DNA from 3 places in the Gardnerella bivia genome. Region 1 is predicted to be linked to each of the others. Evidence: riboswitches for the same ligand, from Rfam matches in the RefSeq annotation. Region 1 holds a riboswitch; each other region holds the start of a gene.
What was found. Region 1 has a riboswitch for thiamine pyrophosphate ahead of HXT27_RS00860 (ECF transporter S component). Riboswitches for the same ligand answer to the same signal wherever they lie in the genome.
Positions count from the first base shown of each region.

Region 2: another riboswitch for thiamine pyrophosphate. It lies ahead of thiM (hydroxyethylthiazole kinase); the one in region 1 lies ahead of HXT27_RS00860 (ECF transporter S component).
Region 3: another riboswitch for thiamine pyrophosphate. It lies ahead of HXT27_RS05710 (ABC transporter permease); the one in region 1 lies ahead of HXT27_RS00860 (ECF transporter S component).

Region 1 covers NZ_CP058399.1:169,733-180,538, forward strand. Annotated here, with positions in the region: gene HXT27_RS00835 (LacI family DNA-binding transcriptional regulator) at 1-802, opposite strand, end outside; gene HXT27_RS00840 (ribonuclease HII) at 830-1,654, opposite strand; gene lepB (signal peptidase I) at 1,716-2,525, opposite strand; gene rplS (50S ribosomal protein L19) at 2,738-3,103, opposite strand; gene HXT27_RS00855 (ATP-binding cassette domain-containing protein) at 3,401-6,004, opposite strand; gene HXT27_RS00860 (ECF transporter S component) at 6,030-6,629, opposite strand; TPP riboswitch at 6,674-6,776, opposite strand; gene HXT27_RS00865 (dipeptidase) at 6,938-8,305, opposite strand; gene HXT27_RS00870 (DUF4191 domain-containing protein) at 8,389-9,195, opposite strand; gene HXT27_RS00875 (DUF3043 domain-containing protein) at 9,275-9,892, opposite strand; gene HXT27_RS00880 (hypothetical protein) at 10,236-10,806, opposite strand, start outside.
Region 2 covers NZ_CP058399.1:1,066,158-1,076,963, reverse strand. Annotated here, with positions in the region: gene HXT27_RS04265 (hypothetical protein) at 1-475, opposite strand, end outside; gene HXT27_RS04260 (glycoside hydrolase family 3 protein) at 925-2,301, opposite strand; gene HXT27_RS04255 (VWA domain-containing protein) at 2,386-4,764, opposite strand; TPP riboswitch at 4,950-5,043, shown strand; gene thiM (hydroxyethylthiazole kinase) at 5,038-6,594, shown strand; gene HXT27_RS04245 (HesA/MoeB/ThiF family protein) at 6,599-7,330, opposite strand; gene HXT27_RS04240 (thiazole synthase) at 7,339-8,163, opposite strand; gene thiS (sulfur carrier protein ThiS) at 8,213-8,419, opposite strand; gene thiO (glycine oxidase ThiO) at 8,458-9,528, opposite strand; gene pulA (type I pullulanase) at 9,953-10,806, opposite strand, start outside.
Region 3 covers NZ_CP058399.1:1,438,203-1,449,008, forward strand. Annotated here, with positions in the region: gene folK (2-amino-4-hydroxy-6-hydroxymethyldihydropteridine diphosphokinase) at 1-299, opposite strand, end outside; gene eno (phosphopyruvate hydratase) at 635-1,930, opposite strand; TPP riboswitch at 2,350-2,475, shown strand; gene HXT27_RS05710 (ABC transporter permease) at 2,465-3,298, shown strand; gene HXT27_RS05715 (ABC transporter substrate-binding protein) at 3,348-4,340, shown strand; gene HXT27_RS05720 (ABC transporter ATP-binding protein) at 4,433-5,167, shown strand; gene mfd (transcription-repair coupling factor) at 5,180-8,836, opposite strand; gene pth (aminoacyl-tRNA hydrolase) at 8,826-9,425, opposite strand; gene HXT27_RS05735 (ABC transporter substrate-binding protein) at 9,679-10,731, opposite strand.

The DNA.
Region 1 (10,806 bases):
TTGGCAATTGCGCTCCTTCTACACCGCATTGCTCTATAACATGATTCATACGCGAATAACTTTCAGAAGACTTCCAAGACGTGCATTGCATAATTCTAGATCTCATTGAATTTGCTTGAGAAATTTTATTCCAAGCACTAAGACGAGTAGCAGCATCGCGCCACATTAAAGGACCAGCTACATACAAAGCATCCCTATGACCGCTAGAATTTACAACACTTACAACATCTGCCATAGCACGCCATTGATTAACTCCAATAAACGAGAATTTTGAAACGCTAGAAGATGAATTTTGTTTCAGTAAAGATCTTCCTTCGTGAATACTTACTGAACCATGCGTAGAAGTTAATATAACTCGAGGAATATTCGAACGAAGCTTACACGATGCAGAAAACATCGCATCTGTTGAAGCTATTATTATAAGCCCATCTATATTTTGCTCATCGAATCCTTTTACAATAAGATCTATATCGCTTTGAGTACACAAAACCTCATTAACCATACTTAAAGATAGGAAATATCCACGCGACTTAGAAGACGACTCAATCGCACTAACTATATCTTTAACGCCTAAAATCATTGATTCGCCAATAATAAGACCAATAGTATGCGATTTGCTTGTAACTAGCGCACGAGCAGCATTACTTGGACGATATTCTAATTTATCGATCACGTCCATAACTTTTACGCGAGTAGCTGCAGAAACATCTGGGGAATTATTTATGACTCTTGAAACAGTTTGATGACTCACTCCTGCAGCACGCGCTACATCTATCATAGAAACACGCTTATTATGCGCCACTTTTCCAGCTTTCTTTTTTAGTATAGATTATGAAAGATGCCAAGAAATCCTATGCAAATCACTAGCTCCGTATTTAGATATCGCTTCTCGATGTGCAGCAGATCCGTAACCTTTATTATGCGCCCAATCGTAAACAGCATATTTTTCTAAACCAGCATAATCTATCATCATATGATCTCTTGTAACTTTTGCAATAACTGACGCTGCAGCTACACTAGCACATTTACGATCCGCTTTTACTAAAGTGTTCACATCAATTGAAATAGGTAAAATAGGCGCATCAAAAGTATTAAAAACTTTATGTATATAATCGTATGGCCCATCTAAAATTACTGCCATTTTATTGTGTTTAACGATTTTATTTAACAAATTAGATTCAAATTCGTTAAGATTTTTATTTGCATTATTAGCATTATTGATACTATTTGCATTATTTGTACTATTTGTATTCGTAATGCTATTTATGTTCTTTGCATTATTTATATTCTTTATAAGATTTTCTTGAGCAGAGCCTATAGCTTTCAAAGCTGCAATTCCTAAAGAGTATTCAATTCCCCAATCATCTATTTCATGATTCGTACACGATCCAACTGAATATGCGCTACACCAATTTTTCAAAGGCTCATATAACGCTTCTCGCTTGCGTTCTGTAAGAAGTTTAGAATCCGCTAAACCTTCTGGCATAACGTTTTCTAGATTTATCTCACTAGCTCCAAGTATTGCAGCTCCAACCATCACAGGACCAGCTAAAGAGCCACGTCCAACTTCATCTATACCAATAACAAAATCGTATCCTTTAATTAAAAGATCGCGCTCATAATCTAACGAAGGAATTAAAGGTATTTTAGACATATCAAATCAAAAATAATTAAACAATAAAACTAAATTAAATAAACAAAATAATTAGACTTAATCATTTAGAGTAATTAGGGACTTTTTCAAAAGCATCATGATGTGAATCTAATAACCCAATGCGATTAAGCGGCCAGAAACGAGCAACAGCTACTCCCTCTATTTTTGAAATAGGAACTAAGCCGTCATCACCGTCATTCCTGTGATAACGCGAATCAGCAGAATTAGAGCGATTATCTCCTAAAACAAATACATGACCAGGTTTCACTTTTACTTTGAATGGAAAATCGCTAGGATCTACACCAGGCCGAATGTAAGAAGATTCCAACACTTCTACGCCGTTTACAACAATCGGCTCACCTTTACCTTTGCACTCAACAGTATCTCCAGGTAAACCAATTAAACGCTTAATAAGGTTTCCACGAGTTGAGCCAAGAATGCCAGCTTTATTTTGCGAGTCTTGACTTAACCAATTTGCAGGATCTTCAAAAACGACTATATCTCCGCGATGCAAAGAGAAAATCTTAGGAGTTAGCTTAGAAGTAATAACGTTATCTCCAATGTGAATTGTTTCTAGCATAGAACCTGAAGGGATTGTGTATGCTCCCAAAACGAACAAGCGTATAAGAACAATCAAAACTATTGGAGTAACATACCACGCGAGTATCTCACGCCATGAACTTTTTTCAGAACGATTACTATCTTTAGCATGCTTACCATTGCGAGAATCTTTAGTAGAATTTTTACGAGAACTTTCGTGCGCGCTCGCATCCTCCGCATCCTCATCTTGAGGAACAGGAGAAGGATCTATGCCATGCCCTGCAACTGTAACGATGTGATTATCGATTTCATCCATGTTGTCAGCAGTCATATAAATCCTTTGACATACTATTTAGCATTTTGCAAATACAATAAAAGCTCTAAAGCGCTACTAAATAAATCTTAAAGCGATACTCATAGCGCATAACACATTTGCACAATAAGACTTTTATAAGCAACGTTTACTGATCAATCACAATATAATCAATAAAAGTGATATCACAGTAAACGCTAACTCAACAAACAAATACGCTAAAGCAAGTATTACTTAGCAGAGTTATCTCTACGCTCAGCAATACGAGCAGCTTTACCACGCAAAGAACGCAAGTAGTAAAGCTTAGCGCGACGAACGCGACCACTACGAACCAGCTTAATCGAATCGATAGCTGGGGAATGAAGTGGGAAGCGACGCTCAACACCAGTACCAAAGCTTACTTTACGAACTACGAAAGTTTCACGTACACCTGCACCCTTACGAGCGATAACAACACCAGTAAAAGTCTGAATACGAGAATTGTTACCTTCCTGAATTTTCACGTTTACATCAACAGTGTCACCAGGACGGAAAGCTGGGATTTCTTCAGCAGACTTAAGATGCTTAGCATCAAATGCTTCTACAGCATTCACCATAATAATTCCTCCTCGCCACCGCGTATCGGCGTAAGCTACATCAAAAGTAAATCAACTAAATTGCGATTTTACTTTGACTAATCGTTCCCAAAAAGTTTGCTTTTCAGGGCTTCCATCTGCCAAATCTTAAATAAAGCAGGCTAGACTGATGATAAGCAAACTACGCGGCATCTACTTATCGAAAGCATACAGAACATAAATTTATGCATAATAATGGACATTTTCACAAGATATAAGCACAATACAAACGCAATAAGAACACTAAATAAACCTATACATAAAAATAGTAATTTACTTTTAATTACTTCCACCAAATAATGCGAACGAACCTGTGTATATAGAAACAGCTAATGAAATCAACGGAATAATCACACAAACAATTATTAAAATCCAATCAGAAACTTTTACTTTGCTAATTCTTGCATGAGATCTTGGATTAAATCCACCAAATCCTCTAGCTTCCATTGCTACAGCCAAAGTTGTAGAACGTCGAATTGAAAGAACAAGCAAAGCAAACATTTGAGGGAAAAATGCCTTTAACTTATTCCCATCTCCAATACCGCGAGATCGCCTAGAAGCACTTAAAGCTCGCCAATCATCTTGTAATACGTTAAACATTCTAATTCCAGCTAATCCGCCGTACACAAAACGATCAGAAAAATGCAATATTTGACTAAAAGCATCTGCTAAATCAGTTGCATCTATTCCTATCACAGTTACGATTGATGGAATTCCAATAGCCAAAATTCTTAAAAATGTTGCAAGAGCTAAAGATGAGGATCTGTCTGTAACATGAATCATTCCCCACTGAAACCAAGTGTTTCCACCAGATTTACCATAGAGTAAAACAGTAAGAGCAGACATTGGAGCGCCTATCCACACAGGCCAAGATAAGTAAGCAACTTTCCAAGGCGGAATTTTTATGCAAGCAAAAATAATGAACTCTAAGGCTAAAGCACAAGATGCAGAAACGCAATCAAGAGTGAAAAGCAATGGTATTGAACAAAGAAATGCGCCAATCATTCGATACACAGGATTCATAGATGCAAGTAACGGAGAATAGCTTGATTTCCTTGGATTTTCGGAACGCAAATTAACGTCACTCACACTAATTTTAGATGTATTACTTGCGCTTGAAGATAATTCATCTTTAAACGAATTATAGTCAGAATCAGAGTCAGAATCAGAGTTACGCGAGTCACAAGAACTATTTTCTGCACACAACTCAATCACGCGAGCGCCTAAAGCATTAACTAATTCTTTATCGTGAGTCACAACAATAATGCAAATTCCATCTTTATGAAGACTTTCAATTAAATTGATAATTTGCAACCATGTTTTGCGATCCTGACCAAAAGTAGGCTCATCTAAAATAATCACACTAGGAGCAGCAGCCAAAGACGCAGCAACTGTAAGTCTACGTTTTTCACCACCTGAAAGCGTGTAAGGATTTGAATCAGCATATTGAAGCAAGCTAAATCTTTTAAGTAAAGATTCGGCTTGCTTTCGAGCATCTTCATCGCTCATACCTGTTCTAAGTGGTCCGAGCATAACTTCTTGCAAAACAGTTCCACAAGCAAATTGATGCTCAGGATTTTGAAATACATACGAAATGCGCTTAGCTAATTGAGATGATTTCCATTTAATAGGATCAGTTCCATTAAGACCATTTGAAAGCTTATCGCTTGCAACAACACTTCCGCTTAAAGCAGGCAATAATCCTGCTAAAGTAAGCGATAACGTTGATTTTCCAGCTCCATTAGCTCCAACTAAAGCTGTAATTTGACCAGATTTGAACTCTAAGTTGATATGCTCTGCAATAGGTTTATCTGTATGACTTATAGACAAATCCTTAGTTGAAAGAATTACGTCACCATTTGCATTAGAAGAGTCATAATCTAATTTATAAGATATATCATCTGACTTTTTATAACGCGATGGCAACCAAATACCAAGATCTGTAAAATCTAAATCAGATCTATTAAAAACTTCATCAGGAGTTCCATCAGCTACTATAATTGTGCGAGCAAACGAGGAACGCGCAATATCATCATCGTGGACTTCTTCTAAAGATTCAGATTCTGAAATATCTTCATCTAAACCTAAGACCACAACCCTATCAATCATGTCAATCCACGGTTCAGCATGATGCTCAACAAGTAACATTGTTGAATGAGCAGAATCTAAAACATTTTTAACAGCTTTAACAACTTGATCGACTCCATTTGGGTCAAGATTTGCTGTAGGCTCATCTAAAAGCAAAATACTTGGCTTCATTGCCAACGCTCCAGCTAAAGCCAAACGCTGCTGCTGACCACCGCTTAAATGCGATGTTGAACGATGTAATTGTAAACCTTCCAATCCAACTTTTTTAAGGCTTTCATTGACTTGCTGCCAAATCAACTCGTGAGGAACGTTCATATTTTCTAGACCAAAAGCAACGTTATCTCCCAATCTTTGGAAAATTGCTTGAGAATCTGGATCTTGTAATACTAATCCAACTTTTCCTATAGCTTGACGAACAGGAATATCGTCAACATACACACAGCCTTCGCTTATTCCACCATCTTCATCTTCTACTGGAATCATTCCGTTTGATTCTTTTGATTCTTCAGATTCTTTAGATTTTTCAGAAGATAAAATAACGTTACTGCCTATAATTCCGGCAGCACCTGCAAGAATAGTGGATTTTCCTATGCCTGATGCTCCTAGAAGCAGAACTTTCTGCCCCGCTTCAATAGTGAGATTCAACCCACGAACGGCGAAATGTTTGCGAGTTGCATGACGATAACCCCAATTATCGAAACGTAGTTGAGCGTTACAAGAATCCGACGGAAGGAATGTTTCGGAATTCTTAATATCTTCTTCTCTTATAGCTTCTGCTTTAGAGTCATCAGGCATAGTAATCCTTTTATGGCAATGATATTTAACGACCGGATGCGAAGGAACTTAACGCGCCAGTTTCACGTATTCCCTTATATAAGAACCACATAAGAAGACCTGCAAACACTGCTCCTGAAACAGCGCTTGTAATAAGATACGTGATTCCGTAACTTCCTAATAAGTCAATACCTTGCAAGTTCTTAACAAAGCTAAATGCCCAAGAACCAACACCAGAAATAGCTCCAGCAAGAGTTGCATACCAAATATTCCAATGCTTATAAAGCAATACGAGGAATACGATTTCTGCACCAACACCCTGAACTACTGCAACAAGATACGTATCTAAAACGCCCCAAATATTACCCATGAAGCCTTCAATAACACCAGCAAGTACTTCAGCATAAAGAGCAGCGCCAGGCTTACGAACTATGATTGCAGCTAGAGGGCCTGCAAAAAGCCACAAGCCGTTAATTAAACCAGCCATTCCAGGAGTTATTGACTCAAGGAAATTCCAAGGTACTGTGCAAAAAGCTGAAACAACCCAATAAATTACAGCAGATACAACAGCTATTGCGGAAGCTACTGCAATATCAGCAACACGCCACCTTAAGCTTAACTTAGTAGAAATATTTTCTTCTGACATAATAGTGCCTTTCTTTCATGTGCTACAAAACGTAACACAACTTGAGGCACGGGAAACAGACCTCCGTGCGCCAGCATTATCTGGATTCACGTTCAAGCGGTTTTTCTCAGCTTTTCTCGTGTGAAAAAAGCACCCGTGTCCGTTGGAGAGTTTACGACATTGCGTAGACTCAATTAAAATTTATGCGATTTGCGTTTAATTTGACGATAAAATAACGCTTTAACTAATCAAACTACTTAGCAAATAAAATTTACTTAGCTTCATAAACATACTTAAGCAAAGTCAAACTTATTTAAAGATATCAAAACTTACTTAGCTAACCTGTCTAAAAGCAAAGCTTCAGTCACAATATTTGATTGCAATCCAGAAAGAGAAATAGACTCGTTCGGACTATGAGCGTTAGATTGAGGATCTTCTGGTCCTGTCACTAAAACTTGAGCTTTAGGGAAAATGCGCTGCAATTCTGGAATAAACGGAATAGAACCGCCTTCGCCTTTGTTAATAGGTTCAACACCAAAAGCATCTTTCATAGAAGCTAAAGCATCTTTAGTAGCAATAGCAGAAGGATCCATAGCCCATCCCATGCCATTATCTAAAGGCTCTACGCTAACTTCAGCTCCAAATGGAGCGTGAGATACTAAGAAATCACTTAAAGCTTTTTGAGCATCCTCCGGACGCTGGCAAGGAGCTGTTCTAAGAGAAAGACGCAAACGAGTTTCATGAGCAATAACATTAAAACTTTCTTCAACTGGATGAGCATCCATGCCAATTACTGTTAAGCTTGGTTTAGTCCACATTCTTGAAGCCAAAGATCCTGTGCCTGCAAGCTTATAAGAATCAACTACAGACGAATCAGCGCGAACTTGATTCTCGTCTAAATCACGTTGCAAACCACCAATTGGCTCTTGAGATTCAATTCCAGGAACAGCTAAATCGCCATCCTTGTTATAAAGCGAAGCAACAAGCATTGAAGCAAGCGTGTAAGCGTCTAAAATCGGACCGCCAAATTGCCCAGAATGAACTTGATGATGAAGAACTTTAACTTTAACATCTAACGTAGTATTTCCACGCAAGCTAGTTGTAAGGCTTGGGATATTTGCAGACCAATTACCAGAATCAGCTACAATAATCACATCTGAATCAAACTCATCTTTATGCGATTCAATGAACGGTATGAAGCTAGGAGAACCCATCTCCTCTTCGCCTTCAATAAATACTTTAATATTTACACACAGTTCATCGCTCAAAGCTTTTAGAGCACCATAGTGAATCGCGATTCCACCACCATCGTCTGCACTGCCACGCCCATACAAACGACCATCTATTTCAGTGCCTTTGAAAGGATCTGTGTTCCACTCGCTTTCATCTGGAACAGGCTGAACATCGTGATGAGCATAAAGTAACACTGTTGGAGCGCTAGGATCCACAATTCGAGAGCCAACTACTTCAAAAGCACCATCAGTTCCATCTGGATTTTTTGACTGTTCAACTCGAGCATCAACACCGACTTCACGCAAAACTTTAGCCACATACTCTGCAGAAACGCGCATATGTTCTCCAGTAATGCCTTTAGCAGAAACAGCACCTAAAGAAATCTTCTTATTTAACACACAAAGCACGTCATCGAAAACGTTTTTGACTCTCTCACGCACATCTTCAACTGCTAAAGTAGCCATGAATCCTCCAAAATCTATTTAAAAAATAATACACTAATGATTGCTAATAATTCTTGCAAGCTTTTCATAAAAAATAATTAAATTTACTTACCTCGCATAGCACGTCTGCTTATATGCTGTTTTTTAGTAGGATCTATGCCTTTAGGAATACCAAATCCGCTTTTGCTTTGCAAAGTGCTTAAACGATTGTTCACATTTGCAAGTTCTAGTTTAGTCATAAAGAATCTACGGCGTGGGTGAAGTTTCGCTAATAACACAAACTTATGATTAGTTTGCTGATAACTTTTTGCATGAAGTACTTTATCTCGCAAATCTTTAAGTTTTACTTCTTTTTCGCTTTCACCTACAACGAATTTATACACTGGAATTAAAGATCCTAATGTTATGTGCTTAATGCTTTGCTCTTGACGATTCATTGCGTTCATAACGCGTTCATAATTGCCTTCGCCAATAAGAAATATGCCATTATGACCTGTTCCGCGCCAAATTGCATCTTTAGTGCGAGGATCTACCCAAATCGGCTGCTGTGGGAATGAGAATCCGCCTTTATTTATAGATGAAAGTATGCCTATTGCAGCTCCAGATTTGCCTTCGAGTCGAGCATAGCCTACTTTATCTGCTCTCTTAGTTAGAACAATCGTAAAAAGTAAGAATCCAAGCATTATTGCTGTGATCATCATCATAATAAAAGTGACAATTGACCAATGCAACAAGAATCCAATAATTAAGCCTAAAACAACAGGAGCTAGGAATGCTAACGCAAGAAACCATGGCAACTGCTTATCATCACTGTGCGTATATTTATATATTCGTATGATTTGAGAAAAAATATTATTTCGCGAGCTTTTAGCTTTTGCTGATTTTGTGTTATCAGAATTATTTTTTGCCATGTGTAAATCCCTGATATTTGCGTGTTTTACTATTTAATCAATAATAACTATGTTTCAATACTAAACGAATAAAACTAAGTTATTTAGGCCAAACTCCGTGTTTCTTGTATCGAGGTTTCGGCAATCTCCAGCGGCGTAATTGTATTGCGCGACTCCAAGCATATGTGAAAGATCTAGAAGAACGGCTTACTGATTGCGGACCGTATTTGCTAATCAACTCTTTGCGAAGTCTTCTCCACATAATAAATACGTCTATTGCGCAAATAAGCAAATACACATAAAGCACAACTGTTAAAATAACGCTTATTATTCTCATGCTTACGAACGAGAAAGACATGATTATAACCATAAGAACAAGTGAAAATGGAATAAAATATTCGCCTATGTTTATTCTCGCATCAACGTAATCACGAATGTAAACACGCCAAGGCAATTGCTCATACTTCGGCATATGAGCTAAATCTCCAGAACGCATAGCTTCATACTCTGCATTTTCTTTTTCACGTATGCGTATGCGATTGCGGCGCGCGCTTTCTTCACGGTCAACAGGAACAATAGGACGCAACTTTTGCGCTTGCGACACATTTCTTTTAGGTGTAGGAGCGTTTTTTTGACGATTGTTTTTAAGTTGTTGCTTAGACTCGCTATTGCCATCGCGAGCTTCGGCGGATTTTTTGGCAAATGGATTCCATTTCATGTTTGCAGATTACCTAACAGACTAGACGCTTAAAACATAATACTGTTTAAACAAGTTGCAATAAAAAAGGCTTTTGGTTGAATACCCCTAGTAGTATTCAGCCAAAAGCCAACGCACTTAACTTTAAAAACCTATAACAATAGCCTTAACACTAGGAAGAAAAGAAAAACAGCAAACTAGTATTAAAAACAGTAAAGTTATAAAGAATTTAGTAAAACCAGCATGAGTTTCCCTACAAAACAACACGCCAAGCAGTTAAGTGCAAGAACAAAACTTAGGCTTAAACACTAGAAACTTAATATTTAAGCCTAAGTGATACACACAAAACTTTAAAAACTAAAGCTTAGTGACGAATCTTGCGAACAGCAGCGCCCATGCCAGCGAGCATAGCAGCAGCCAAAGCAGCGAATGCTACACCAACACCAGTCTTGCCGAGCTGCTTCTTGCCCTTACGACCCTTGGTGTTAATGTGAACGCCGTTCTTGCCTTTATCCTTAGAATTCTGCTTGTTTTGCTTGTTCTGCTTGTTCTGCTTGCCTGGCTTGTGACCGCTTGGAGTTACCTGGCTAGAAGCCAAACCAAGCTTGAAATCATCAGCATCAAGCTTAAGGAACTTTGGATCCTTCAAAACATCAGCATCATCACCAAGACCGTTATAAGCAGTCGCATAATCGCCATCAACGAAAGCGTTATATTCGTTCAAAGCTTTTGTGAAAGCAGCTTCAACAGCAGTAGACTTAGCATTAGCCTTATTAAGCTGAGCTTCAGCTACACTCTGAGCCTTAGTTAATTCCTTTACGCGCTTAGCATAAGCTGTAGTCTTCTTGAAATCCTCAGAAGCATTATCCTGGTAATCTTCCAAAGCACGGTCTGCAGCTTTCTTAGCTTTCTTAGCTTCTTCAACAGTCTTCTTG
Region 2 (10,806 bases), 740 kb from region 1:
AGCCAGAAATTACTGTTGTAACAAAAGTAGCAATAAATGGGAAAACACTTACTTTACGAGCAGCATCCTTTGGGAAGAGATGGACATATCCAATTAAAATAGCTGTCATAATAATTGCAGCAGGAATATCACACGCATATTCAAGGAATGGAATCGAAGTATTAAGTTGAATTAATGTTGCAGCAAGGGCTCCAATAATAGCTCCTTGATAAATCTTTGGACGAACTAATAAAATCGCCAAGCAGAAGGAAGCAATAACAAACTCAGGCTGGATATTTCCAATACGAAGAGGTTTAGCAACAGTAAAATCAAGAATGCATCCTGCAGCAAATAAAACTGCAACTAAAACTAATGAAGTAATATCTAAAGCATGATGCTTTACTTTCACATTTTGCATCATTGATGATGCGTCATAAGTTGTTGGATTGGTAATATTAGCGTCAACTCCATTTTTTTCATTCATTTCGTTATCCATGATTTCTCTCCTTGTTTATGCTCTATAAGCGAATATAGCGCAATCGAATTTTTGTGATTTTGAAAATTAAGCTTGTTATACAAAAAGACCCCCGGTTTACCCGGAGGTCTTTACAAGCTTTACTTTATTTGTGCAGCTTCTAAAACTTCAGAGTAAACTTACGCCAAAGAGAAGTCTGCCACCACCACATACGAACAGCACTACGAACATCGAGAGATTGAGCATTCATGTTACGCATGATATCTACCTCCCAAATTCATACACTTACAGTGGTTATTCACAAAACTTAATTCAAATAAGATATAAGTTTGTGTTGTCATTGATGCTAACACTATAAGCGTACAAAAGCAAATATAATTTGAATAAAAAATAAATATAGCGAAACAAAACAACTTGAAAAACTATAAAATAAAACAAAAAAATAAAACAAAAAAAGCAAAACAAAATAACTAATTTAAAGATGAAGATTCAAGATGCAACTTAACTCTAATAATACGGCGAACAGACTCGTCAATACGTTTCTCACTTATAGAACCATTTCGAACAGCTCTCAATACGGATTTATAAGCTACAGAAAGATCTTGAGGGCACAAAAGCATATCTAATCCAGCACGAATACCTTGAACTGCTGCTTGACCTGATGAGAAAGAATTAGTTATAGCACCCATACCCATAGAATCAGATATAAGAACACCGTCATACTTCAACTTTTTACGAGCTAAACCTGTAACAATCTTTTCAGACATGCTCGCTGGAGTATTATCGCCTGTAACTTTCGGATAAGACACGTGCGAAACCATAATAAATTGCACTCCAATTTCAGACGCGTCTTTGAATGGTTTCAAATCAACATGTTCCAATTCTTTTTCATTAAGATCAGAAATAGTAATACCTTTATGAGAATCCTCTTTAGTAGAACCATGACCAGGGAAATGCTTATAAGTAGCAAAAATATTAGAAGATTGCAATCCTTGTGTAAAAGCAGAAGTCATATTAGTTACAAGATTAGGATCAGAACCAAATGATCTTTTACGCATTAGTTCATTATTCGGATTAGTTAAAACATCTGCTACAGGAGCAAAATCAACATTAAATCCTAGATCAGAAAGATACTTGCCCATATATCTTCCAATTTGCAACGCTTTGATAGTCTTTTTAGACGCACCAACATCGCTCATATTAGGAGAATCTTTAACATTCATAGCATGATTTTTACTAACACGAGCTACAGTTCCACCTTCTTCATCTACTGAAATCAATGCAGGCAAACTAACTCTAGATTGACTTAAAGATTGAAAACTAGATATCATATTTTTAGTTTGATTTGGATCTAACAAATTTTCGGACTTATACATGATTCCGCCAACAGGAATCGCGTAAAATCTCTTATATGTTGCTCTATTTGTGGAAGTAACAGCATTCTTCACACCAATCAATTGTTCAGGAGTTACCATAAACATTTGAGCAATTTTATCTTCTAGAGTCATAGATTTCAGTATTTTATCGACTTCTTCATTTGAAACATTAAAACGAAAACGATATTTTTTTGTAGCATTATGAGATTTATCTCTAGAATTAGATAGTATACTTTCTCGCGAAGATGCATTAAAACCGCTAGGCAAACTATTTTCATAAATTTTATAAGCGCCAAAAATAATTACAGATATAACAGAAATAATTGCAATTACAGACACAAAACTTATAAATATATTTCGCAACGAAAAGCTGTGAACACGCCGCATACATACACGCGTTGCGCGATTTGCATCACGTCTTATGCGTGGGTTCGAGTGAGCCGAAGACCGCGGATCTTTGCAATTAAACATATTCACCACCACGTTTTGATTTTACGCGCTTAAACTTATCAATAATTTAAACTTTTATAAACTTATAAAAGTTTAAAATACTCATCAATTCTTAGAATCTACTTTGCAAATGTATCCTGTTTTGCCGGAAAAAGTGTCATGCAAATAAGAAGAATTATAAAGATTATCCCTCTCATCATTCCAAGACCATTGATCCCCAACTTTCCACAACATAAGATAAAACTCAGGAGAACCATCTCGATCATTACGACTTGGCTCACCTTGCATCCAATTTGTATAAGTTGTTTTTTCACCAGTTATCCAATGCGCGAACACATCTCCATTTGGTCGCTCAGACGTATATCCACCGATCCAAACATACTTAATATCATTTTCTTCAGCTAATTGAATAAGTTTATCTTCTTCATCTTTAGTAGGAATAGTTGCTAAATGCGCTCCATCTTGCATACACGCAGCGTTAGCTTCAGTCCAAGTAACATCGCCTTTATGAACTGTGTAAGAAGCTTTCTGAACCTTTTCTCCTCTAATAGGATTAAACGGAAGATCATCGCCTATTCCGCCAGAATAACTATGCTTAGAATCAGCAAGAAGAGCAGAAATAACACGATCTGCATATGGGTCAGCAGAAGAATCAGAATCGTATTCAAGACAATAAACATTATCTTGGTTTGCTTTAATGCGATCAAGAACCTCGCTCATATCTTTGATAAATTTCAAGTTCCAGAAGTATCCACCAGTTTGTTCAGCAATAGTTTGCAAATAAGTTGTATTCGCATCTGCAGTACCAATCAAATAAATCGGAATACCTTTATCCTTTGCAAACGAAATTACATCATCCATACTATGCTGGCTCATATTATCTTCGCCATCTGTAAACGCAATAACGCAATTAGCTCCAATTCTTTTAGAAGCATTAGTAACGCCAGTGTACAAAGCATCGTATAAAGCAGTATTACCGTAAGGCTCCATATTATCTATGCCGTTTAGAAGATTATCTTCATCTTTCGTATAAGAAGCCATATACATCAAATAAGTATCAAAAGAAATAACTTCAGCTTTATCTCCAACTTTATAATTAAGAGCTCTAACGAAGTCTTTCATTGTATTTTTCATGATGTCCATTGAATTGTACATAGAATACGACTTATCGAGCATAATTTCATAGCCAACGCCTTGCTTGTCTTTTATACGCTCAATATTGCGAATTCTACGTTCAATATCTGAACCTTTACCAACTTTTTCTTTAATAGCTGCAGTTGGAGATTCAATCTCCAAAGATTCTCCAGTATTATCTGTCACAGAAAAATACAATTTAACATGAGGATAATCTCTAACGTCAGAGCCAACAATTCTTATTTTGTAATTATCAGCTACGTTTTGAGTAATCGCTGAACGAAGTTTACCGTATGGCATTTGGAAGCGATTTACCCAATTATAATAGGAAATCAATCCAGCTGGAACAGTAATAATAAGAATCGTGCAAATCACAGATACGATTTTCACCCACAAAGGCCAAAGAACAATTTTTGAATACACATTCTTAGTACCATAAGCAACATTCTTAAAACCATTAGCAATAGATGAAATAGCAGAGTCCATTGCATCATTAGGTGTCGAACTAAGAGAATTCGAATAATAATACGGCGAAGAACCAGATGGTACAGAAGAGCTAGATGATGCAGAGCTAGATGATGCAGAGCTAGATGGCACAGAACTAGATGTCACAGACGATTGAGCAGGAACTCCAGCAGAAGATTGAACGCCAGCAGACGAAGACGCACTATTTGAAGGAATTCCTTTAGGATTTCCGTAAGGTCTTGTTGGATAATTTGACGAAGGATTTGATTGAGGAGCGCCATACGGTCTAGAATATTGAGGATTATTCCCAACTGAATATGAATTATTAGGCGAATACGAACCATTATTTTGATAAGAATTAGAATAAGACGACTGCCCAGATCCTGGTTGACTCATATGAGAATTAGGCTGATAACCGTAGCCTTGATTAGATGAATACTGTGAAGATTGGTATTGATTCGACTGACTGTATGGAGAAGATTGAGAAGACGAAGAAGACGAAGAACCGTTTCCAAAAGAAGGTTGATGCAAAGGTTGATTCGGAGCCTGATTCAGATTATTTGTATGAGGATTATTTGTATGAGGATTTACATTGCTAGAACTAATATCATTATTATTTAAATTATTATTTCCACTAGAAGCAGAAATATTAGTGTTATTGAATCGTGAAAGATTATTCGGAGAATTATTAAACGCTAAACCCTTACTAAATTGAGTAGATTGATTAGTTCTACTAAAATTCGGCTGATTCGATAACGACTTTTGCTGATCTAGAATGTATGTAGGTTTAGAATTTGAATCATCTTTTCTTACAAGATTATTACCGCAGTTTTCACAAAATTTAGAATCCTCAGAATTATTATATCCGCACTTCGAGCAATTCATATCTTCTTCTCCAATGTATTTTAACGAAATAAAACGCCTAAAATAAACACTATAAGTCAATTATATACAATTAAAATATAGACACAAATTATCAATATCAATCAAAATATGCATAAAACTCGAATACAGTAAATACATCCAAAGCGATAAAATCAAAAATCTAGATATCACATGACATCGCGTGATATCACGGTTCGGGGTGCGCAAAATGCGCTGAGATTACACCCGTTGAACCTGATCTAGCTAGAACTAGCGAAGGGAATATCATATAAAATGCTTAATAACGATAACAAACACGAAAACATGATTAAAAACGAAAATACATATTTCGATACATCATTTTCAAAAAAAGCGCGCAAAAGAATGTTTATAAATGACGTAAGAAAATGTATTGAAACAGTACACAAAAATAATCCTTTAACGCATTGCATAACAAACATAATTGTGCAAGACATAACAGCTAATGCACTGTTAGCAGCAGGAGCATCTCCTATTATGGTATGCGATCCGAAAGAATCATATAATATTGCAAAAATCTCATCCGGAGTGCTCGTAAACGTTGGAACATTCCAAAAAGATTCAAGATCGCGCGCAATATACAGTTCTATTAAAGGTTGTGAAGAATCAGGAACTCCATGGGTTTTAGATCCTGTTGGAATTGGATTAGAAGCATTAGAAACTAGAAATAATTTTGTAAAAGATATAATAAAACATAATCCAACTGTTATACGCGCTAATGCGTCTGAAATTCTAGCTCTTTCAGGAATAAAAAGCGATATGAAAGGCGTTGACGCTAAAGATACAGTTGACAACGCTATCCAAGCAGCTAGAAAACTAGCCAAAAAATACGGGTCTGTTATATCAATTTCTGGAGTAGAAGACGCAGTTTACGCACACGGATGCTTCGCTAGAATAACAGGCGGAAGTAAGATCATGACAAAAGTGGTTGGCACTGGTTGCACTCTTGGAGCACTAATAGCAGCTTATGTTGGAGCAAACCCAGAACGACCATTAGCTGCAACAGTAGCAGCTCACGTTCACGCTAAAGCTGCAGGATCATACGCTGAACAACTTTCAATAGCACCAGGAACATTCCGCACTTTGTGGATTGACGCATTATCAACTCTAAGCGTTGAAAAAATGCTAGAACTCACAAATATAGAGTTCACTATTGAACCAACAGATTGGACTTTGTACTTAGTTACTGATCCTAAAATGAGCAACCGTGCTGAAGAAGACGTAGCTGTAGATAGCGTAGAAGGCGGAGTAACTGTATTACAACTACGAGATAAATATTGTGACGATGCAACAATTTCTTCTAAAGCTATAAAACTTAGAAAAGCGTTAATAAAATCACGTCATGCAAATGTACCTATTTTCATTGATGATTCAGTCAACGTTGCTTCTAAACTCGGATTTAATTTGCATATAGGTCAAAAAGATATGCCATTCGTTGAAGCACGCAAACAGATTCCTGCAGAATGGATGGTTGGATTATCTTGTGCAAGACCTGATTTAATGGAAAAAGCTTATAGAGAGTGCAAAGAACACGATGTACCTCTTCCAGATGTAATAGGTATTGGAGCAGCTTTCGCTACAACAACTAAAGAACACGATGTGCCACCACTTGGAATTGACGGAGTTAATGAAGTAGCTAAAGTAGCTCATAAAATGGGTGTAAAAACATTAGCTATCGGAGGAATCCACGAAAATACAGTATTCCCTATTAGAAATCTCGAAATCGATGGAGTATGTACTGTTTCTGCACTTATGCGCGCAAAAAACCCTAAAGAAGTTGCAAAAACTCTAAAAGACGTAATAACAAAGTAAAAAATCAAGAAGAGAACTTGAAATGCCTTAAAGAATTATCTAAAGCATTATAACGAGCTAAAACCCCGATAAGAGGACGACCTAAACCAGTTATAAGCTTTATTGCTTCAGTAGCCATCATTGCACCAATAATAGCTGCAGTAGCGCCTAAAACGGCAGACTTTGGAACAATTTCTTCAGGAGGAGGGCAAGGATACAAATCTCGTAAATTTGGACCTTTAAATGGAACAAAAACGCTTACTTGACCTTCATAATAGAGCACAGAACCGTAAACTTCTGGAGTTCCTACACTCCAAGCAGTATCTGCAATCAAAAAACGCGTTTCAAAATTATCACAGCCGTCAATTATTAAATCATGATTCTTTGCAAGTTGTTCAGCGTTATCTTTATTAAAACGTGACACAAGATTTATTTTTAATCCTGGAGATAAAGCTTGCAAACGCTTTTTAGCAAGTTGTGCTTTAGATTCTCCGCATTGATTAACAGTGTATAAAGTTTGCCTTTGTAAATTAGAAAGCTCAACAACATCATCATCACAAATAGTTATTTCACCAACGCCAGCAGCAGCAAGAGAAAGCAAGCATGGAGAACCAAGCCCTCCAGCGCCAATCATACAAACTTTCGCATTACGCAATAATTTCTGATGCTCATAAGTAAAATACGGCAAGAGCTTGTTGCGGCAAGTACGCTCATCCTCAAGCTCCTGCACGTTATCATAAGTTTTATCAATCAACATTTAATCACTTATAATACAGAGTCAGCCCAAGCGCGACCTTCAACAGGAGAAGAAGCAAGTGCATGTTCACGCTTAGGGATACGACCAGCATCATGAGCAAGCTTTCCAGCTTTCACTGCAGCAGCCATTGCATAACCCATCTTCACAGGATCTTGGCAACGAGTTACAGCACTTGCAAGAAGCACTCCAGAACATCCGAGTTCAAATGCTTTAACAACATCTGAAGCAGTACCAACGCCTGCATCCAAAATCACAGGAATATTTGATTCATTGCTTTCTTGAACAATTAGCTCAATATTTCTAGGATTTAAAATTCCAAGCCCTGTACCTATTGGAGCACCGCCCGGCATTATAGCTTTCACACCAAGCGAAACTAATCTACGAGCCACAATTGGATCGTCATTCGTGTAACACAGCACGCTAAAGCCTTCTTCAACAAGCTTTTCAGCAGCGATCAAAACTTCACGAGTATCTGGAAGCAAAGTATCATCGTCTGCAATAACTTCAAGCTTAATCCAATCGGTTCCAAGAGATTCGCGAGCCATTTTTGCAGTAAGAACAGCATCATGAGCAGTTTTGCATCCTGCAGTATTAGGCAAAACGTTAATATTATGACGCTGCAACATGCCGTAAATATCAACTCCAGTTTTTGCATGACGGCGGAGCGCAACAGTTGCGACTTGTGCACCCGAAGCCACAAGCGACTTCTCCATAATGTCAATGCTAGTCATACCACCAGTGCCAAGCAAAAGCCTTGAATGTAAGGTTTTGCCGCAAAGCTGCCATGAATCACTATTCTCTTCTACATTGTCTTTAGAATTATTTTCTGTCATTTTAAGCCTTTTATATAAATTTTTACAAAGATACTCAAATTATTTAAAGTCATCCGCCTTGTACTGCGCTAAGAATCTCAATTTGATTTCCATCACATATAAGCGTTGATTTCCATTGAGCACGAGTTAGCACATCATCGCCAATCGCTACTGCTATGCCAGGACCCGCATCAGAGCCATATCGTTTCGCAATAAGCTCAGCAATTGTTAAGCCATCTTGCACTTGAATAGTTTCACCATTGACGATGATTTGCATAATTCAACCTTTATTAACGTCTATTAAAAAATTTAATACTAAAAACGTGCAGGATCACAGCTTTCCAAGAATCCCTTTTCCTTTTCTGTAAGCTCTTGCTCAAGCACAAGCTTTGTAGTTAAAGAAGATCCTAAAGCTGTAAGCAAAATTCCATGACGGAAGTAGCCTGTAGAAATCGTAGTATGAGTCTTAGGATCAATACCAATAAATGGTAAATCGTCTGGAGTTCCAGGACGACCTCCTGCAGTAACTTCTGTAATAGAGCATTCCTGAATACCAGGAAGCACGCTTGCTGCATCGCGAAGCAAATCAAGAACTCCACCAACTTTTGGAATATCACGATCATCTTCACGAGATGTAGCACCAAGCACAAGCTCGCCAGTTTCTTTAGCGCGAGGAACTAAATACACTGGTCGATCGTGCACAAAACCTCGAACAACAGAACTCAGAATTGGACGCAATGGCTCCGGAATCGTCATTCGAATCATATCTCCCCAAACAGCGCGAAGCTTAAGCTGCGGAAGCATATCTTTTGCACCTAAACCAGAAGCCAAAACTGTATCTGGACCTAAATCATCTGGAGTGCTCGAGCGGCGTTCAATCACAACTCCGCGCTTTTCAAGTGCATCAATCATTGCTGCAGTGAAAAGACGAGGATTTATTTGATGATCATCTGGAACACTCACAGCGCCAGCAATAGTTGGCGAAAGAGCAGGCTCAATCTCACGAAGCTTACTAACAGAAATATGCTCAGCTCTACGTCCGTAACGGTGCTGCAAATTTAGCAACTCGTTTACGTGCTCGTTATCTGCTGCATCGCCACCAATTACGTAAGATCCGCACTCTAAGTAACCGGTTGGCTTATCAGTATACTTTGCAACCGAATCAACTAATTCCTTGTACATTGTTGCAGACTCAAACATAAGTGGATATAACGCTTCTTGCTGATATTGCATTTCTGCTGTAGGAGCTAACATGCCGGCAGCATGATGAGAAGCGCCAGAAACTGGATTTGGATCTATAATGCTGACTTTAACGCCAGCTTCCGTGAGTCTCCACGCTGTTGCTAAACCAATGATACCTGCACCAATAATACGAATATTTCGCATGATACTCCTTCCTACGGCGGCATTACCCGCATCAGGTTTCCGGTCGGCTTTCGCCCTCTCAGCCTGTATAGAACAAGCTCCCGTGATAAAAAGTCTTGATAGCTCAAGACCATGCATAGTATAACTCAAAGCTCTAATATAAGAACTTCACACAAAATAAACTTAATAATATAGTCTATTATTGCATCACTATACCGAAAAAATTTTAGCACTTTTATAAAAAATACGTTAATCAATGGTATGTCAAATTAAAAAATAAAACACTTAAAATCAAATTTAAAAGCATACGACTTTTAGAATATCTACTATTAAATAAAAACAAGAGTGGAAGACTGCTATAAGAGCAAATCTTCCACCCCTAGTAATCGCAAACTGATATTACGAAATATCAATTATTCAGTTATATCAGTTGTATTGCTTATGTTTAGTTTGCGCGAAGCTTACGCAGAGCACACGCAACAGCAAACGCTAACAAGCTAACAACAAGAACGCTCAAAACATTCACGCCAGTGTTAGTGAGGTTGCGTTTGGCTCTCTTAGACTCACTATTATTCTTAACTTGTTTCTTAACAGTGTTCTTAACAGTGATATTAGCCCAAGCGATCTGTTTACCAGTTTCATCAACCAACACAACAGTATGCTTACCCGAATAATCAGATGGGAACAAAGCGTTAAACTCAGGCTTGCCATCAACCATTCGAACAGTCACATACTTAGAACCATCAGTACTCTTAAGCAAACGAGGATTAGAGTAAATATACGCGTAAGCGTAAATCACTCCATCACTCTTAAGTTTTTCAATAAACTCGTTATCTGAAACATTCAATATAACTTTGTTTGCAACACCTGCAGTAGCAACATTATTGTTACCAACAGTAAGAGTATTCTTCAACTCAGGAGAAAGCTTCTTAACAGACTTAGGAGCTGGAGCTGCAGGAGCAGAAGGCGCAGGAGCTGGAGGCACTACTGGCGCTGGTGGTTGAGGTGCTGGCGCAGGAACAACCGGAGCAGGTGGCTGAGGAGCCGGACCAGGCTCAGGCGTTACAGGACCAGGCTGAGGAGATGGAGTTACAGGCTCACTCTTCTTTTCAGCATTAAGCAACACAGCAGTCGAAAGAGCAGCAACCTTGTATGTTCCGTCAGCAGAAACACTAGCCTCTTGAGCAGTTTCATTGACTTTGCCATCAGCAACAAGAGCAGAATACTTTCCTGCTGGAATCTTTACTTGAGTTTCAGCATTATTAGCATTGAAAACTACAACATATTGCTTATCTGCAT
Region 3 (10,806 bases), 370 kb from region 1:
ATAATATCTAAATCAATAGTTCTAGGACCCCAACGAATGATTCTTTTTCTATGCAAACGTTGCTCTATTTCGTGAATGAAATCTAAAAGCTCATAAGGAGTTAAATCTGTACGGAATTTAAGACCTATATTATAAAAACTATCTTGCTCAATATCTCCAACTGGCTCAGTTTCATATACGGAAGAAACAACAACACCGCTTATATGAGAATCTTCTTTTAACATTGATACAGCTTGTTGCAGATTCTTTAAGCGATCCCCCATGTTACTTCCAGCGCTTACGTATACTAACGAACTCATAAATCCCCCCAAAATAGTGTATCTAATTGTGATTTTAAAAAAGGAACACGTTCGACTCATAACATATTCAATTATTCAATTATCTATTAGCAAATAATTGAATTGTTTTTCAAACATTTCCATGTTTAATTATATACGGCTATTAAATAATACACTTTCATATAATTATTTATATATGTTAAATTGAACACATAAAACTTCGAAAGTTAAATTGAACACATAAAACTTAGCGAATATGCAAAGACGGTCAATTACAAAAGCAATCGACCGTCTTATAAATATTTAATAGCTTTTACTAAATACTTATTAGATTTTAATATGCTTAACTTGCAACACTACTTAACGTATTTCTTGCAAGCTTTGAAAGCATCGTAACCAGCGTACTTAGCAGTAGAGCCAAGCTCTTCCTCAATCTCAAGCAAGCGATTGTACTTAGCAATGCGCTCACCACGAGCAGGAGCACCAGTCTTGATCTGACCAGTGTTCTTAGCAACAGCGAGATCAGAAATTGTAGTGTCTGGTGTTTCTCCAGAGCGATGGGAAACCATAGAAGTGAAACCGTTCTTGGTTGCAAGTTCAATTGCATCAAGAGTTTCAGTAACAGAACCAATCTGGTTCAACTTCACGAGCAATGAATTAGCTGCACCAAGTTCAATGCCCTTAGCCAAACGCTTTGGATTAGTGACGAGCAAATCATCACCAACGAATTGCAAACGATCACCAAGACGCTTGGTGATTTCTGCCCAATCATCCCATCCTTCTTCCTGGAATGGATCTTCGATGGAAACAATTGGATACTCGTTAATGAGCTTCTCGTAGTAATCAAGCATATAAGCAGATTCACGATCTTCACCATCAAAACGATACTTTCCGTTTTCTTTGTTGTAGAATTCGGAAGAAGCAACATCAAGAGAAATACCAATCTGCTTTCCTGGCTCATAACCTGCAGCTGCAATTGCATCCATAATATACTTCAATGAATCCTCATTGGACTTCATCTTTGGAGCAAAACCGCCTTCATCGCCAAGGCCAGTAGCTAAGCCTTCCTTCTTCAAAACGTTCTTCAAAGTATGGTAAACTTCAACGCCAGCGCGCAATGCTTCACTATAAGTATTGAAGCCGTATGGAGAAATCATGTATTCCTGAATATCGGTTGCAAAATCAGCATGAGCACCACCGTTCATGATGTTCATATTTGGTACTGGAAGAATGTGACCATTCGTGCCACCAATATAACGATACAATGGAAGTTCTGCAGATTCAGCAGCTGCATAAAGTGCAGCAAGAGAAACTCCAAGAATAGCATTAGCACCAAGCTTGCCCTTGTTTGGAGTACCATCAAGCTCAATCATTGTTTCATCAAGAGCGCGCTGATCAGTGGCATCCATGCCAATAACCTTTGGCGCGATTACTTCGTTAACAGCCTTAACTGCTTGCAAAGTACCCTTGCCTTGGTAGCGAGACTTGTCGCCATCACGGCGCTCCCAAGCCTCAGCTTCACCAGTTGAAGCACCTGAAGGCACTAAACCGATGCCTTGAGCACCATCTTCAGTTTCCAAATAAACTTGAACAGTAGGATTTCCACGAGAATCCAAAATTTCGCGTGCATATACGCTTTCAATAGCTGCCACAACTACTCCTTATAACTTATGGGTTGTGATGACTCTTCCAAGATTAGTGCGTTTTATGGACGTTATAAGATAGAATCGCACATTTATGCCGTGAACGTTCACATAAATTAAATAACAATCTAAAATAAATCAAAATATACTTAAAAATTTTAACTAAAAGCATTTTTAAGAGCAACAAATAAACTTTGTAATAGATTTCATAAATCTCAAAAAATTTTAAATAAGAGTCAACAAAAACTTTAACTAAGACATGTAACAAAAACTTTAACAAAAACTTTAACTAAGACATGCTAATACACATGCTAATACACATGCTAATACACATGCTAAAACACAAATAAAAACACAAATAAAAACTACACAACTTTTAAAAAATCCTTACATTCTACAACACTTGTCCATACCCATAAGCGATAATTGGCACGGACACGGGGTGCGCAGTATGTCATGCTATAACCAATAATTTATAGCGTATTGCGCTGAGATCATACTCGTCGAACCTGATATAGTTAGCACTATCGAAGGGATTGTCGAATGAGTTACCATTCGCATGACGAAGCAAAAAAGATATTGAAGATTGTATGCAATGTGTTGTCTTCATGCAAAATTTGGATTTCTACAATTGTAATTTTGCTTTTGTGGTTTTTCACTACACTTTCTCCAATTGAAAATCGAGCTTTACCTTCCCCTCTTGAGGTAGTGCAAGCATTTATTGACTTAAATAACGAAGGAATACTTATGCCTTCATTGGCAATAAGTATTTTTCGAGTTATTGCAGGACTATTATTAGGTATCGCTTTCGCTGTTCCAGCCGGGCTACTCGCAGGAGGCAGTAAACTTGGCAATACAATAATTGACAAGCCAAGCCATATGCTACGTTCAATACCATTCCCAGCTTTAGCTCCATTATTCATTATTTTTCTAGGAATAGATGAAATGATGAAGATTGCTCTTATCGCCGTTGGAGTTTTTGGACCTATGTATGTAAATATCCGCGATGGAGTTAGAAATATTGATCCAAAATTATTAGAATTAGCTCAAGCTTATAACGTTAAAAAATCAACTATTTTTACAAAGATTTTGCTTCGTGGCACATTACCAAGTTTTATGACTGGTTTACGATTCGCAATATCTGTTGCTTGGGTAGCTTTAGTAACTTGTGAAACAGTTAATTCTTCAATAGGACTTGGATATATTCTTGCTCGCGCTCAACAATTCTTTAGACCGGAACAAACTATGGCATGCATTATTTTATATGCAATTGCAGGTCTTAGCTCAGAATTTACAGCAAACATATTTGAATATGCTCTTATGCCAGAGCGAAGAAAGCGAAAAAGAAAAACTAAAAAAGAAGAAATTAAAAACTAAAAGATAATCACAAAATAACCAAAACAACATAAAACAAAAGGAACTAATTATGTTTAATTTTAATGCGTCAAACATAAGTAAACGCGCTTTAGCTGTAACATGCGCCCTCTGCGCAACAATAGCTCTTGCATCATGTGGTAGCGCTCAACAATCTAAACAATCATCTTCATCAAGCAATGGAACTATGCGTGTAGCATATCTTTCAACAGCTAATTATCTAACAACTTTGAAAAATGATGATTTTGCACAAAAAGAATTTGGCAAATCAACAGTAAAATTTACAGGACCTTACGCTCCACTAGACGCATATGCTGCAGTAAATAGCGGAGCTGCAGACGCTTCTTCAACAGGAACTACTCGCTTTATTGATTGGGCTTCAAAAAATCAACCGTGGGTTGCATTCGCTATTGAATACTACAACGGAGATTCTCAAGGAATAGTAGCAGCTCCTAATAGCGGTATTAAAACACTAAAAGACTTGTATGGAAAGAAAATTGGAATCATAGCTAAAGGTGGAACTGGAGATTACGTAATTCACCGTTCATTTGAAAAAGCTGGACTAGACGTTTCTAAAGTTCAAGAAGTTGAAATGAGTCCTAAAAACTTCCAAGTAGCTTTCACAACTAAAAAGATTGACGCACTAGCAACATTTGACCAGAATTTAGCAGCAGCTTTAGCGACTCCAGGATCAAAACGAATTGTTAATGCTAAAGATTATGGAAATCTAAACGTTTCTATACACATGGTTTCTGCATCATTTGCTAAAAAGCATCCAGATTTAGTTAAGAAAATGTATCGCGCATTAGTTAAGGAAGCCCAAAAAGCAAAGAAAGATCCTAGCGTGATCACTAACGCTTATAAAGAATTTGGTGCATCTGAAAGCACGCTTAAAGAAGTCGCAAAGTTCTACGTTCCAGACATTCTTCCAATTGATGCAAAAGGTCGCGAAATGTTGACAAAACAAGCTGAGCAGGAAGTTAGATATGGATTTATTAAATCCGTTCCTGACTTCACTAAATCAACTATTGATTGCACTAAGTGATTAAATACAAACACACTTTACATTTCTAACATAGTGAGATAAACGTGATAACAAAGAATTCGTATGCTGATTTGCAAACTAAATCACAAGATTTGGCAAAATCTTCTATTGAAATTAACGATTCAAATAACTATGAGTGCGTTAATCTTCAGCACATACGCGTTAGTTTTCAGGAAAATAAAGAAATACTGAAAGACATTACGTGCACGATTCAAAGTGGAACGTTTATCTCACTTATAGGTAGATCTGGTTGCGGAAAAACAACACTTCTTAAAGTGATTTCTAACTTAATAAAACCAGATTGCGGAACGATAAAAGTCACGCAACATCAAGCAATAGGATTCCAAGATGCACGACTTATACCATGGTTACCAGTATGGCAAAATGTGATTTTTGGAATGGAAGGTAATAAATCTAATCTTAAAACTATTGCACAAAACGCGCTTAAAGATATGCAACTAAACGATTGTGAATCCAAATGGCCTTCAGAACTTTCAGGAGGACAAGCACAAAGAGTTTCATTAGCGCGAGCTTTAGTTCATAATCCTGAATTATTATTATTAGACGAACCTTTTGGCGCTTTAGACGCTTTAACTAGATTAGACATGCAAGATCTTTTAGATAACTTAAAACAAAAACATGGCTGGACAGTAATAATGGTAACTCACGATATTTCTGAAGCAGTTCGTCTTTCAGACAGAATTCTTATGATGAAAAATGGAGTTATTGCTAAAGAGTGGAATATTGACCGCACTAAACTTGACTCGCAAAAACGTCCAGAAAATCATACGATTATAGAAGACGAACTTAGACTTGCATTGCAATAAATCACACTAAAATTACCAAGCTAAATCTAAAAGCAATTGTTTAGCCCATTCAAGTACTTCAGATTCGCTCATAGAAACAGAACCCAATGATGATTCAAATGGAGCAGGAATCATAAGCATATGTGTTAAAGGACGATATTGTATCCCCTTATAAATCCTCTTCAAACGCATTAACAACGATTCTTTAGGGCTTAATCCTATAATTCTCACGAATTTCCCTTGTGCAGCAATTTGAGTAATACCTAATTTACTAGCAGAAAAACGCAATCTAGCAACATCGCACAAAGCTTCAAAAGATTTAGGAGGATTACCGTAGCGGTCAGATAATTCGTCTTTAATTTCCTTCAAATCTTCATCATTGCGAGCAACAGAAAGCTTTCTATACGCTTCTAAACGCAATTTATCGCTGTCAATATAAGAAGTTGGTATAGAAGCTTCTATTGGCAAATCAATACAAGTAGATACTTCTTGCACACGCTCAGGCTCTTTAAACTTTTCAACAGCCTGAGAAACCATACGAACGTAAAGATCAAATCCAACTCCCTCAATATGTCCACTTTGTGCATCTCCTAATAAATTACCTGTTCCGCGCAATTCTAAATCTTTCATTGCAACATCAAAACCAGAACCAAGAGAAGTATGCTGAGCAATTGTTGCTAATCTATCGTGAGCTTGCTGAGTCATAAGCTTAGAAGGATCATAAAGAAAATAAGCATAAGCGCGCTCGCGTCCTCTACCAACTCTTCCACGCAATTGATGTAATTGACTTAGCCCAAATCTATCTGCATGATCAACAATAAGCGTGTTCGCGTTAGAAATATCAAGACCAGTTTCAATAATCGTAGTGCATACAAGAACGTCAATATCTCTATGCCAAAAATCTCGTATTACTGCATCAAGCTGCTTTTCGCCCATCTTACCATGAGCAACAGCTACTCTTGCTTCAGGAACAAGCTCATGAATTTTAGATGCAACACTTGAAATATCTTCTACTCGATTATGAACATAAAATACTTGTCCTCCACGCAACAATTCTCTTTTAATACACGCAACAACCTGCTTTTCATCATAAGAACCAACATAAGTTAAAACAGGAAGGCGATCTTCTGGAGGAGTAGCTAAAGTTGACATTTCACGTATGCCAGTTACAGCCATTTCTAAAGTTCTAGGAATAGGTGTTGCAGAAAGACTTAATACGTCAACGTTTGTTCGCAAAGCTTTTAACGTTTCTTTATGTTCAACACCGAAACGCTGCTCTTCATCAATAATCACTAAGCCTAAATCTTTAAATTTAATACTAGGATTAAGCAATTTATGCGTTCCAATTACAACATCAACGCTTCCATCAGCTAGACCATCAATAGTTTCTGAAAGCTGCTTAGACGTTTGGAATCTACTCATAGCAGCAACTTTTATAGGAAAACCTTCGAAACGAGATGTAAAAGTTTCATAATGTTGCTGAACTAAAAGAGTTGTAGGAACAAGAACAACAACTTGTTTAGAATCTTGAACAGCTTTGAAAGCAGCACGCAAAGCAATCTCTGTCTTACCAAATCCAACGTCCCCACAAATCAATCGATCCATAGGAATCGACTTTTCCATATCTGCTTTTACTTCATCAATAGTAGTCAACTGATCTGGAGTTTCTTGATAAGGGAAAGCATCTTCAAGCTCTTTTTGCCAAGGAGTATCTGCACTAAAAGCAAAACCTTTTGAAGAAGCACGCGCAGAATATAATTTGATTAGATTTTCTGCAATATCTCTGACATGACTTTGCGCTTTTGCTTTAGTTTGAGCCCAATCTGAACCTCCAAGCTTATTAAGCTTTGGTATTTCAGCACCAATGTATTTACTCACTAAATCAAGCTGATCAGTTGGTATAAAAAGTTTATCAGCAGGAGAATTTCGTTTACTTGGAGCATATTCAATAACCAAATATTCTCTAGTTGCATGAGAATTACCTGTTGATATTTCCCTCTGTTTCATGCCAATAAAACGACCTATACCATGCTGCTCATGTACAACAAAATCCCCTGGTTTAAGCTCCATTAAATCAATAGATTTTTTACGGCGTTGAGGTGTTTTCAATTGGCTAGAACTAGCACTATGACCTGTTAAATCACGCTCAGTAAAAAGTGCAATTTTCGCAGCAGTATCTACAAAACCATCTGAAATACAAGAAACAATTTTGCTAAAACTTGCAACACCAGTTTCATAAATCGAACGAGATATACGAGATAAAGCACCCGGCGCAGAAGCTGTTACAATAACTTTATAACCTTCGTCAATCAATCCAGATATTCCACTAGAAATCTTAGACGCATCGCCACGAAATTCTTTAGCATTTTCAATTGGCAAATCAATATTATTTGGAATAGTTTTATCAATACCAAATGATGTGAGATTCCAAATATCATGATTTGCATACGACAAAGAATTTATAGAAGAATCAAAATCAAGGAAACTAGCTTGATCAAAGCTAATAGGTGCACCCGATCCGTGACCAGTTGCAGCAACATGCCAACTAGCTGCCAAAAATTCGTTTGCTGTTCTAGATAAATCTTCTGCAGCTCTCCTACATTTTTCTGGATCTGAAATCATAATAATTGAATTCTTAGGAAGCATATTAAACATTGGATGCATATTCTTCGCAAGAACAGGCATTAAAGATTCCATACCCTCAACAGGTATAGAATTTGCAACAGATTCTAAAATATCTTCTGCGTTAGGTATAGAACCTATAAGTTTTTTAGCACGAACACGAACTTCATCATCAAATAACAATTCACTACAAGGCGTAACCCATACGCTGTCTATATTTTCTCCATATGTACGCTGATCTGAAGCGTGAAACTCTTTAATTGTTTCTATTTCATCACCAAAAAATTCGATACGAATAGGGTGACTCATAGTAGGTACGAAAACATCAATAATTCCACCTCTAACAGCAAACTCTCCACGCTCCATAACTAATTCCACGCGAGAATATGCTTGGTTTATAAGACGTCGAATTACATATTCCATAGCAATCTCTTGATTGCGCTTAAAAACCAAAGGCTCAATATCACCTAAACCAGAAACAACAGGCTGAATAAGAGAACGAACAGGGACTACAAGTATTTTTATTGGCCCAAACATCGAATCATTATTATTAGGATGACACAGACGACGAAAAACAGCCATTCGATTTGCAACAGTATCTGCTCTAGGCGAAAGACGTTCGTGAGGTAAAGTTTCCCAAGCTGCTAATTGTTCAATATTGTGAGCATTACCATTATCCCAAGCTCTAAGAGATGTTACAGTATCTTTAGCATCGCGCTCAGAAGGCACGATCATCACAACAGGTTTAATCTTAGATACTGCTAGTGCTAAAGCAGGTCTTATGCCTAAAGGAGCGCTAATAGTAAGAGAGTAAATATTAGAATTATTTGAATCTATAACTTTATTTTCTTGTGATTTAGATTCACTTTTACTATTTTTAAAGCTTTCAAAATCTAATTTTTTAGATTTTGGAATCTTAAAATCTGAGTCTAAATAATCGTATATATCTCCTGAAGCAAGCAAAGAGAATACTTTATCTTTTTTACATATATCATTCAATACGTAAGGAAGCTGAAATGATTCACTCGACTTAAAATGAGATTTAAGATACTCATCATCAGCGACCATTGAAACGCTCCTGAGTTGCTGCAAGACCGCGGAAAATCACGCTTTCAACAGCATCAGCACCATCTGCAAGAAAATTAGGAAGCTCAGATTTTTGAGCTGAAGCAAATCCGCCCAACACCCAATTAACAGTATTATCGTGCGCATGAGCTCCACGTTGAGCGTGACCTACTCCCATTCTAACTCTTGCATAATGAGGAGTTGAAAGAGACCGATCAATTGAGCGGATACCATTATGTCCGCCTGCAGATCCACCCTCTTTTACTTTAATTCTTCCAAAATCTAAATCCATATCGTCATGAATTACAACAATATGATCTGACTCAATTTGATAATACGAACTAATTGAAGATACAGCTGCTCCAGAATCATTCATAAAAGTAAGCGGCTTAGCAATAAAGAATTTTGCAATCTTACCATCAAGATTCATAACTCCTTTGCCGAGTTTAGCTAAACCTTTATGATCCGAAAACGAAATTGACCAACGCTCAGCTATTACGTCAGCAACCATGAAACCCATATTATGACGAGTTCCTTCATATTTTGCGCCAGGATTTCCCAGTCCTGCAATAAGCCAAAAATCTGATGCCATAATATCCCCATTTTCATTTCTTCATATTGTTCTATTATTTCTAACTTAAAACAACAATACGCAAACTCAAAACAATAAAGGGCGAATCAAATACATAACACATTAACGTTATGCCGATACGCCCTCATATACCTTTGCCTATTCTAGCAAGAGATTAGCCAATAGTAAGATAATTTTTAAATTATTTCTAAACTAGTTATCATATAAAATTGATGATTATCTAATTAAGAAACATCACATAACATACTTTCAACTATTTCAAAAACTCATCTGTAGAAAGTTTTTTAGCATCAGGCAATTGCTTAGTAACTTTACCGTTAGAATCAGTATATGCTCCTTCTTTACTTAAGAAATTAAAGTAATCTTGAGCACCCTTAACATCGCTTGTACCAAAAACAAACTTTCCACTATTAAGATCAGCTTTACTTCCCCAATATTGCCCATCAACAATCATCTTCATACTACGCTTAACAAACTTTGGATCAAGATTTGCATCTTTTGCTTCTTTGACAAGAATATCTGAAGCTTCATCTGGGTGAGCATACGCATACTCATAACCGCGCTTTGCAGCTTTAACAAACGCACGAACAAGCTTAGGATTATTAGCTACTGTTTTCTTATTAGTTATTATGCCAATCGTATCCGGCTGACCTGGAACACCATAATCGCCTTCCTTAAAGCAACGAAGTTTAGGTCCAAACATCTCCGACTGAACACCTTCCCAAGTGCCATAAAATCCGCCAAAATCAGCTTTACCAGATTCAAGCGTGCGGAAAGTAGAAGTACCAACTGTTACTTTATCGAATTTGCCTTGACCGCCATCATGTTGAATCATACGGCGAATCACTGCATCACCTTCTGCAGAGCCAAATGTAGCAAAAGTACGTCCATCAAAATCTTTAGGAGAATGAATCTTATTGTTCTTTGCAAGAGAACACCAAATAGCACTTGGCTTTTGTTGAACTTGCATTACTTGCTCAAGATTTGCTCCCTTAGTTGAAAAATCAGCAACATTAGTTAGTGTGCTAAGAGCAAAATCTGCAGCACCGCTATCAACAGCGTGCTCAGAACCAGTTTGAGCAACAGCAAGAATATCTACATCTAAACCTGCATCCTTAAACCAGCCTTTATTTTTTGCTACATAAATACCAATATGATTTGTGTCAGGCGCCCAAAAAAGCATAAAAGATACTTTTTGAAGATTCTTATTCTTATTTTGATTAGAAGATGTGCATGCAGCAAATGAATACAAACAACAGATCGAAAGAAAAGCTGCAAACAAGCGTTTAATAGCACGCATATTCATGAGTTCCCTACTTTATTCTCATTTACCGTTTTCTGGGAAAGTGACACAAGATTGGCAGAAAACGGTAATAAGGGC